DNA from 3 places in the Brevibacillus sp. AG162 genome. Region 1 is predicted to be linked to each of the others. Evidence: riboswitches for the same ligand, from Rfam matches in the RefSeq annotation. Region 1 holds a riboswitch; each other region holds the start of a gene.
What was found. A riboswitch is a leader RNA that binds a small molecule or an ion and turns the genes downstream of it on or off. The one in region 1 is predicted to bind S-adenosylmethionine.

Region 2: it holds a riboswitch for S-adenosylmethionine, as region 1 does, so the genes downstream of both, FB479_RS01245 (aminotransferase class I/II-fold pyridoxal phosphate-dependent enzyme) here and FB479_RS26300 (homocysteine synthase) in region 1, are expected to answer to the same signal.
Region 3: it holds a riboswitch for S-adenosylmethionine, as region 1 does, so the genes downstream of both, metH (methionine synthase) here and FB479_RS26300 (homocysteine synthase) in region 1, are expected to answer to the same signal.

What each region holds. Positions count from the first base shown of each region.
Region 1 covers NZ_VFNO01000012.1:77,452-80,729, reverse strand. The annotation lists gene FB479_RS26305 (ArsR/SmtB family transcription factor) at 1-452, opposite strand, end outside; gene FB479_RS26300 (homocysteine synthase) at 609-1,913, opposite strand; SAM riboswitch class I at 2,005-2,111, opposite strand; gene FB479_RS26295 (rhodanese-like domain-containing protein) at 2,424-2,735, shown strand; gene FB479_RS26290 (SCO family protein) at 2,816-3,278, shown strand, end outside.
Region 2 covers NZ_VFNO01000001.1:273,768-277,045, reverse strand. The annotation lists gene FB479_RS01250 (trans-sulfuration enzyme family protein) at 1-573, opposite strand, end outside; gene FB479_RS01245 (aminotransferase class I/II-fold pyridoxal phosphate-dependent enzyme) at 570-1,733, opposite strand; SAM riboswitch class I at 1,828-1,946, opposite strand; gene FB479_RS01240 (pyridoxamine 5'-phosphate oxidase family protein) at 2,021-2,479, opposite strand; gene FB479_RS01235 (DUF5665 domain-containing protein) at 2,618-2,959, shown strand; gene FB479_RS01230 (hypothetical protein) at 2,969-3,278, opposite strand, start outside.
Region 3 covers NZ_VFNO01000003.1:121,141-124,418, forward strand. The annotation lists gene FB479_RS10405 (YcdB/YcdC domain-containing protein) at 1-704, shown strand, start outside; gene FB479_RS10410 (YjcZ family sporulation protein) at 772-879, opposite strand; SAM riboswitch class I at 1,093-1,194, shown strand; gene metH (methionine synthase) at 1,311-3,278, shown strand, end outside.

The DNA.
Region 1 (3,278 bases):
GAAGTCATATGTCCGATATACGATTCAAAAAAGAGGTGCGCGCGGCACGCTTTCTGCAAAGCGGCGCAAGCGTCTTTGCTTCCTCGTGCAGCATTCCGCCGTGCATCCTGCATGTTTTCACCTAGATAAGGGAGGGCCTCGTATCGGAGCTGTTCTGTTGAGAGCTCTCTGACATACGAGAGAAAGGAATCCAGATCAGCGAAAGGGCAAAGATCGAGCAGTTGCAAAAGCGTCTTCCACGTATTGTGCTCCTTCGCATAGTCGACCTCTTGCCGTACAGAAGGGGACAGCTCGTCCAACAGTTGACGCCAGTAGGCAGGAGGGTGTTCCATCGTGTGATGCAATTGATCGTAGGTAGCGGCAGCGATTCCCAAGGAAGCTTCGAATAAAGGAGAGTACGTGACCTCCACCCGATAAGTTGTTCGTTCACTGCCAATGTTCAAAATTTTCATGTGACCATCCTTCCAAAATTTGTACATGATTATGTATTTTATAAATTCCGAATGTAAAATTCAATATTTTTCGAACGAAAATAGAAAAGGAAAAGAAGAATCACCAATCTCTATCCGAAGAGATCACGTGATTCTTCTGTCCTGTCAAAGGTATGGCTAGCCTACCGTGGATAATTTCGACGCACGCTGCAGCGCTTGCTCCAAATCAGAAATGATATCGTCGATCGACTCTGTGCCGACGGAGAGGCGAATAAGTCCCGGGGTCACTCCGGCGGCTGCCTGCTCTTCTTCCGTCATCTGCTGATGTGTTGTGCTCGCTGGATGAATGATGAGTGACTTGGAGTCCCCTACATTTGCGAGATGGGAGAACAGCTTCACTGACTCGATCAATGTTTTTCCTGCCTCAACGCCACCGCGAATTCCAAATGTCAGGATCGCGCCAGCACCTTTTGGAAAATATTTTTGTGCCAATTCATGCTGAGAGTCTGATTCCAGTCCCGGATAATTCACCCACTCTACAGCAGAGTGATTGGCGAGGAACTGGGCTACTGCCAAGGCGTTCTGGCTATGCCGCTCGATGCGCAGATGCAAGGTTTCTAATCCTTGCAGGAACAAGAACGAGTTGATCGGAGCGACGGCAGCGCCGATATCGCGCTGGAGCTGGACGCGTGCCTTGATAATATAGGCGAGTGGACCAACAGCTTCTGTATAGACGACACCATGGTAGCTTGGATCTGGTGTAGTCAAGCCAGGGAATTTCCCGTTGTTCCAGTCGAATTTTCCTGAGTCTACGATGATACCGCCAATGGCTGTTCCGTGGCCGCCGATGAATTTGGTGGTGGAGTGCACGACAATATCGGCCCCGTGCTCAAAAGGACGGCACAAAATCGGAGTCGCGAAGGTGTTGTCTACGATTAAAGGTACGCCATTTTCGTGGGCAATATCGGCGATGGCCTCAATATCGGCGACATCAATGCGCGGATTGCCGATTGTCTCGCAAAACACGGCTTTTGTCTTTTCATTGATAGAGGCACGGAAATTTTCCGGATTGGATTGATCAGCAAAATGAACCTTGATACCGAGGCGGGGAAGCGTGTGAGCGAACAGGTTGTAGGTACCGCCGTAGAGGCTGCTGGAAGCAACAATCTCGTCTCCTGCATGCGCAATATTCAAGATGGCGAATGTAATGGCAGCTTGCCCGGATGCGGTCGCGAGTGCACCAACACCACCTTCGAGCAGGGCAACACGCTTCTCAAACACATCCTGCGTCGGATTCATGATGCGTGTATAGATATTCCCAAACTCTTTTAAGCCAAACAGATTCGCTGCATGCTCTGTATCGCGGAAAACATAGGAGGTCGTCTGATAGATCGGAACAGCACGTGAGCCTGTTACAGGGTCAACCTCCTGCCCGCCGTGAACCGCAAGTGTTTCTGGCTTCCATTGTTGTTGATCGGACATGTCCATCTCTCCTTTTACTATGGAAATCGGCTAATAAAAAAACGGAGCATTCTCCTGAGAAGAAGAAGGGCTCCGATCATGCACGGGCTTTTGTTCATCTCTCAGAATCACTGGATTCTGCAGGAATTGGCACCATGCAGCTAGTTTGCTGGTTGCCGGGTTTCGTAGGGCCTGTCCCTCCACCGCTCTTGATGATAATGATTGTTGTCGTAATTGTATGAAAATAAAACCTCGCTGTCAATGTGAAATATACAGTTATCGGGGAGGATTTTGTGTATATATGGATGAAAGGTGTTCACTCATGCCATTAATTTGTAACGGTTTTGTCTCAAGCTGTTCACATCCCGTGTGGCTACTGCCGCAGCGAAATGGGAGATAATGGTAGAAAATAGGGAGCAAGAGCGCATAGGTGAAGCCAGGTGCTCTTCGCGTTAGAAAAGTAAAAAAGCGTGTGATATCATGGAGGTGGTTACAACTGATCTGATCGTACATATAGGAGGATAAATAGCGATGAGCCATGGAGTAAAAGAAATTACACCACAAGAGCTGTTGGAAAAGCTGGAAGCCAAAGAGGAACTGCAAGTCATTGATGTACGCGAAGTCGATGAGTGGAATGCAGGTCACATCAAAGAGGCAAAGCTGATCCCACTCGGCTTTTTGCCGCACCGTATCGATGAGCTGGATAAGAACATTCCGATTGTGATGGTTTGCCGCAGTGGTGCCAGAAGCAATACAGCTACAGAGTATTTGAGTGCACAAGGGTATGACGTGGCGAATATGGTTGGCGGCATGCTCGCATGGCCAGGTGAAGTGGAACAGTAAGATGGTAAAGAAACAGTGTGAATGCCTCCCGCGTGAATCAGGAGGCATCACGCATGGGACAAGCAGGGAGGAAGCAACCCATGAGTGAAGGAACACAATTGCAGCAGGAATCTGCGATGAAGAAACATTGGTTTCCTGTATTAGCTGGTATTATCATTTTGGCTATCGTCGGAGTATTTGGTTATAAGTACATGACACAAGAAAAGATCGAAGTGTTGAAGCCCATCGCAGACTTCACCTTGGACAACAGTGACGGAACAACCTATACATTTAATGAAAGTGCTGGCAAGGTAAGACTGGTGGAGTTTATGTTTACCAAGTGCCCGGATATTTGTCCGGCTACCACGTACAACATGGCCAAGCTGCAAGATCAGTTAAAAGAAAAGGGACTGTTTGGAGACAAAGTAGAGTTTATCTCCATTTCCTTTGACCCTGATAACGATACGCCGAAAGTCTTGCAGGAGTACGCAGCCAAGTTCAAGGCAGATCAGAGTGGCTGGAAGTTCCTGCGCGGGGATGCTCAGGCTGTAGAGAAAGTAACGA
Region 2 (3,278 bases), on a different contig from region 1:
ATGAATGACCACATCTGCGCCAAGTTCCAATGGACGCTGGTAATACGGGGTAAGGAATGTATTGTCGACAATGACGAGCAAGCCGTGCTCCTTCCCGATACGTGAAACCGCTGCAATATCGGTCACCTTTAAGGTGGGATTGGAGGGGGTCTCCAGGTAAACCCCTTTCGTCGCCGGTGTAATGGCCGCACGAACAGCTTCTGTATCTGTCGCATCCACGAATGTAACGGAGATGCCCATTCTCGACAATACCTTGGTCAAAAACCGAAACGTGCCACCGTATACATCTTCCGCCACGATAACATGGTCTCCGGCTGAAAACAGCATGAACACGCTGGAAATGGCAGCCATGCCAGATGAGAACGCGAAACCGCGTGCGCCTCCCTCCAGAGACGCAATGGCTTCCTCCAAAGCCTGCCTCGTCGGATTACCTGATCTGGCATAATCGAATGTAGCTGGCTGATCGATATCAGCCTGATGAAACGTCGAAGCTTGATAAATTGGAACCGACGACGCACCTGTGAACGGGTCAATGCAAGTCGAACCGTGGAGGATCTTGGTTGCAAAATTCATCGTACACTCCCCCCTACGACCAAACTAGCATTCAAGGCCTGAAACAAATCGGCTACGACATCATCTGGATGCTCGATGCCAACCGACAGTCGCAACAATCGATCACAAACACCGACATGCTCTCTGACTTCTTGCGGGATATCGGCGTGAGTCTGCGTCGCCGGATACGTACACAATGACTCTACACCACCCAGACTTTCCGCAAAGGACACGATTTGCAGATTTTGCAGGAACAATCCCACCTGCTCAGCAGCGCGCACGCGGAACGATACCATTCCACTATGCCCAGTCGCTTGATTCACCTGGATCTCATGCCCCGGATGCTCTGGCAGACCTGGATAAAATACCTCCGCCACTGCCGGATGCTCACGCAGCTTTTCCGCTACAATCAAGGCATTGGATTGATGACGCTCCATCCGCAATGCCAGTGTTTTCATCCCGCGAACGAGAAGCCAGCAATCTTGCGGTCCGAGTACAGCACCGATTGAATTGTGCAAAAACCGTATTTTTTCCGATAACTCTTCCCCTTTTGTTACGATGAGGCCAGCCAGCACATCGTTATGTCCTGCCAAATACTTGGTTGCACTATGTAAGACAATATCTGCACCAAGCTCAAGTGGGCGTTGACAATACGGGGTTAAGAATGTGTTGTCTACAATCGTAAGAAGCCCGTGCTGTTTCGCCAAAAGCGCTACTGCTCGAATATCGGTAATCTGCATGAGCGGATTGGTTGGTGTCTCGACGAAGATGGCTTTTGTATCTGGACGAATCGCATTTTTGAGTGCACCAATGTCACGCAAATCCACGTACGAAAACGTCAGACCGTAACGAGAGAGCACTTGCTCGAACAATCGATAGGTTCCCCCGTACAGATCGAGTGACACGATCAGATGATCCCCTTGGGAAAACAAGCCCATGACGGTATGAACAGCAGCCATTCCTGAGGCGCAAGCGAATCCTGTATCTCCTGATTCCGCTTCAGCGATGGTCTCCTCCAAAATGGTGCGAGTAGGATTAGCTGTACGCGTATAATCATATCCAGTGCTCTGGCCCAAGGCAGGATGGCGATAAGCCGTTGCATAGTAAACAGGAAAGCTCACCGCCCCTGTTTTTTCGTCTCTGCCTACTCCCGCCTGAATCAATTTCGTTTCCAATTTCATGTCTGTTTCTCTCCCTCCAATAGTGTACGAGGGCATCAAAAAAGCCCTCTTTCCTCTGAAAGAAGGCTTTGTTTACGTCACCGTAAGCAAATCCTTCTCATCTTTCAGAGTTTGATAACTCTGCAGGAATTAGCACCATTATCTCCCTGTTCAATACAGGTGATTGGTTGCCGGGCATCATCGGGCCAGTCCCTCCGCCGCTCTGGATAAGAAGATTGCTATTCAATTCGATTGACCCTAATACTAAAGGATCGGCAGGATTCTTGTCAACAATTTATTTCCACCTGTTAGTTTGCCTCTTTCAAGGCGGTCATAACTTGATTGTCCAGCTTCGCTGCCGCGTTTTTGTCATACGTCTTTTCATACTGTGGTTCTACGGAAATACGGGAACCGTAAAACATAATATCACGAACGGCCTCAATTTTGATTTCCGCCATGGCCAGCTTGAGCGGAACACCTTCCAGTCGGTCTGTTTTGACGACAGCACGACCATTAATGGCAAAAGATGAGCCAGCACCGATCAAATGCAGAACAACTTGTGGTTCCTTCGCAATATTAGCCAAAATACGCGAGCGATTATCCACAGCAAAACGAATCGTATCGGCGCTGACAGCATACGTCCAGGACAAGGAGCTGAGCGATGGTGCCCCTGACTCATGGTCTACTGTGCCCAAGGTAACAAAACGCTCCTTTTGCAAGAGCTTGAATAAATCTTCGGAAAGAGATTGGGAAACAGTTTCAGCCATTTCAAAGCCTCCTAACAAACGTTTTGTACGTTCATTGTACCCTTCGTATAGCTGATAGGCAAACGTTTCCTCTTCACCTTGATTCTGGTTGTCTTTTTCCCTAGACTGGTAGGTAACGATACCGAATGATGGAAGGGGATGGACAGCTTGTCGCCTACAGATCGCCTTATGCAGCAAATTGATCAAGTTCTTGAAGAGCTTCAGGAAGTTCGGAAGGTAAATGAGCGGATGCATAAAATTGCGATGTTCCTGGAAGATATCCGACTAGCAGATGTGATCCAAAATTACACAGCCCCGCGCAAGCTGCTCTGGATCAATTTCCTCGCAGGTCTTGCCCGGGGTCTGGGATTGACGATTGGTACTGCTATCGTTTTGGCTTTCCTCGGCTCCCTCTTAACGCAATTTCTTTCGATCCCCATTCTGGGGGATTACATCAGACAATTGGTGGAGTACGTCGAGACTTACAAGCAGCGGCCTTAACGACAGAGACTAGTCTCTGTCGTCGTCACGATCGTCATCGTCGTCATCATCGTGGTCGTCATTGTCATCATCTCTGTCGTCATTCCATTCCTTACCGTGCTTTTTCCAATAGCCATACGCGTTGCCGTTGGGATGCTTATCTTTCTGCTTCCCTTTTTCTTTTTTCTTTTTGTCATCATCATCGTCTTCATCGTCGTCTGTTGGCTTCACAGGCTCGACAATGACTTTTGTGCTTAATGCAACGTCAGCTTTTTTAACCAGCTTATCGTCTTCATACAATGCGAATTGAATCGATTGGGCGCTAAAGGAACGATTCTTA
Region 3 (3,278 bases), on a different contig from region 1:
ACGTCAAGGTTCGCTCCAAGGATGAGGCAAAAGCACTGCTGCAAGCGGAATTCGGCATACAAGTGGATGACTCGACCTATAGAGAGAGTGAGAGTAACAGTGACGGACGCAAGGAATACGTCTGGAATGATAAAAATGACAAGTATATCGGCGTAGAAGTCCTTGCAGAAACAGGCAGTGTCGTCGGGCTGGGAACACCGCGTTCTAATACAGCAGTGACAGTCAAACGCGAGCAAGCGGAAGAGGCTGCACTCGCCTTTCTGCATAAATACGTCGATCCAGGCGTAAAAGAAGTGCAGTTGGCACAAGTTATACAGCCAGGCGAAGCGAATCCTGTGTCATCGGGCGAATGGGAATTCAGATATTTCATCAGCAAGGATGGCATTCCTGTACAGGATCGAGCGCAAAAAGCGGCTTATTCGGTAACAGTCGATCCGTCTTCTGGCAAAGTGACAATGTTTCACAACTACAGAGAGACACACAAGGTGGTGGAGCTTCCAGCATCCGACCAGATCGTTTCGAAAGACAAGGCTGTTGAAGTGTATTTACGCGTCATGCCTTTGAAGCTGGTCTATTTGATGAAAGATGTGGATGGGCGAAAATTATCTCAACCAAAGCTGGCGTATGTGCCGTGGAGTGACGAAAAGCTGGCGCTTAAATATATTACTCTGGATGCCGTGACAGGCAAGATCATCACCAAATAACAAGAAAAAAAGGCTATCCCGCAGCCATTCCTCATGGCTTTTGGGATAGCCTTTTTTACACACTTATCTAACAGTCGTCACACGAACACCCAATAATTACCAACAGGATAAACAGCACGAGCACGATTGCGAAGCAGTCACCGAAGAATCCGTTTCCGCAGTAAGATGTACTCATCTTTGTTTCCCCTCCTTTCCGTTATACTCCAGTCTATACACGAATGCCGATATTGGACTGGGCGGATGCCCAGCTTAGACAAAAATGGGCGCGAAAGAGAAGAGGTTCAGCAAAAAATAGACAATTCACAATTGACGGGGAGACAAAGGGGGTGTTAAGATACTTGCAAACATTCAAGACATTTCGTAAAACAACTAAATGACAAGTGTACGACTCTTATCCAGAGAGGCAGAGGGACTGGCCTGATGAAGCCTCGGCAACCGGTAAAAATCCGGTGCCAATTCCAGCAAAGCTACGTGCTTTGAAAGATAAGAGGATGTCTCAGGCGTTAACGTATCTGCTGACAAATCCTCTTCTTTCAAAGAAGAGGATTTTTTTGTTTACCCAATTACGGAGAATAAGCCGATGCAAGGGAGAAAAGGGGCACGTCAATGAAACCAACTTTTCGCGAACAGCTTTCCCGGAAAATTCTGATTCTGGACGGTGCAATGGGCACCATGCTTCAACAGGCGAACCTGACTGCCGATGATTTCGGCGGTGAAGCCTATGATGGCTGTAATGAACTTCTGAACCTGACAAGACCAGATGTGATCCGTTCGATTCACGAGAAATATTTAGAGGCGGGCGCAGACATCGTCGAGACAAATACGTTTGGTGCTGCTTCCATCGTTTTGGCCGAGTACGATGTGCCAGAGAAAGACCTTGAGATCAATATAGCGGCAGCTCGCTTGGCCAGAGAAGCGGTGGATGCCTATTCCACGGAGGAGTGGCCGCGTTATGTAGCAGGTGCAATGGGACCGACGACCAAAACCCTTTCGTTGACAGGCGGTGTCACTTTCGAAGAACTGGTCGAGGCGTATTATCGTCAGGCAAAAGGTCTGATTATCGGTGGCTCCGATGTTCTTCTTTTGGAAACCTCGCAAGATACGTTGAACGTCAAGGCTGGCGGAATCGGGATTCGCAAAGCTTTTGAAGAGCTTGGGCAGGAGCTCCCCATGATGCTGTCAGGTACGATTGAGCCGATGGGCACAACGCTGGCGGGCCAAAACATCGAGGCGTTTTACATCTCCTTGGAGCATATAAAGCCAGTCTCTATTGGTCTGAATTGTGCGACAGGACCAGAGTTCATGCGTGATCATCTGCGGACACTGTCTGGAATAGCCCAATGTGCGGTCAGCTGTTATCCGAACGCAGGCTTGCCAGACGAGAACGGCCATTACCATGAAACGCCACAGGGACTCGCTTCGAAAATGCGGGCGTTCGCTGAACAGGGCTGGATAAACGTCGCTGGCGGTTGCTGTGGAACAACACCAGCCCATATTCAAGCGATGGCAGAAGCCTTGAAAGACTGCAAGCCGCGCAGTGCAGATGTAGAACCGCTGAGCGCGGTCTCCGGGATTGAGGTCGTTTACGTCGAAGATGATAATCGTCCCCTGCTGGTAGGGGAGAGGACCAATGTCATCGGTTCCAAAAAATTCCGTGATCTGATTGCAGCTGGTCACTATGAAGAAGCATCTGATATTGCCCGGGCCCAAGTGAAGCGCGGCGCACATGTCATCGATATATGCTTGGCTGACCCCGACCGTGATGAATACGAAGATATGGAAAAATTCCTACAGTTCATCGTGAAAAAAGTAAAAGCGCCCCTCATGATCGACTCGACAGATGCCAAGGTCATGGAGCTGGGACTTCGCTATTCGCAAGGGAAGGCCATTCTCAACTCGATCAACCTGGAAGACGGGTTGGAGCGTTTTGAGGAAGTGGCGCCGCTTATTCACAAATTCGGTGCCGCTGTTGTCGTCGGAACGATCGAGGAAGCGGGTATGGCTGTCACTCGCGAAAAGAAGCTGGAGGTCGCGCAGCGCTCATACGACATTCTCGTCAACCAGTATGGAATTAAGCCACAGGATATTATTTTCGATCCACTCGTCTTTCCAGTAGGGACAGGGGATGAACAATACATTGGCTCTGCAAAGGAAACGGTAGAAGGCATTCGTTTGATCAAACAGGCGATGCCTGCTTGCAAGACGATCCTGGGTGTCAGTAACGTTTCCTTCGGCTTGCCTCCTGCGGGTCGGGAAGTGCTGAATGCGGTCTTCTTGTACCACACCACTCTCGCAGGGCTTGATTACGCCATCGTCAACACGGAAAAGCTGGAGCGCTACGCTTCGATTCCAGAAAACGAGAGAAAGCTGGCAGAAGCCCTACTATTCGAGACAAATGATGAGACATTGGCGGCCTTCACCGAATTTTATCGCCAAAAGAAAAAGGAAGTCCGCGTGGAAGTCTCCTCGTTAACGCTCGAAGAACGCTTGGCTCGTTATGTAGTCGAAGGCTCCAAGGATGGTCTGGTGGAAGACCTGAAGCTGGCTCTGGATAAATACACACCGCTCGAGATC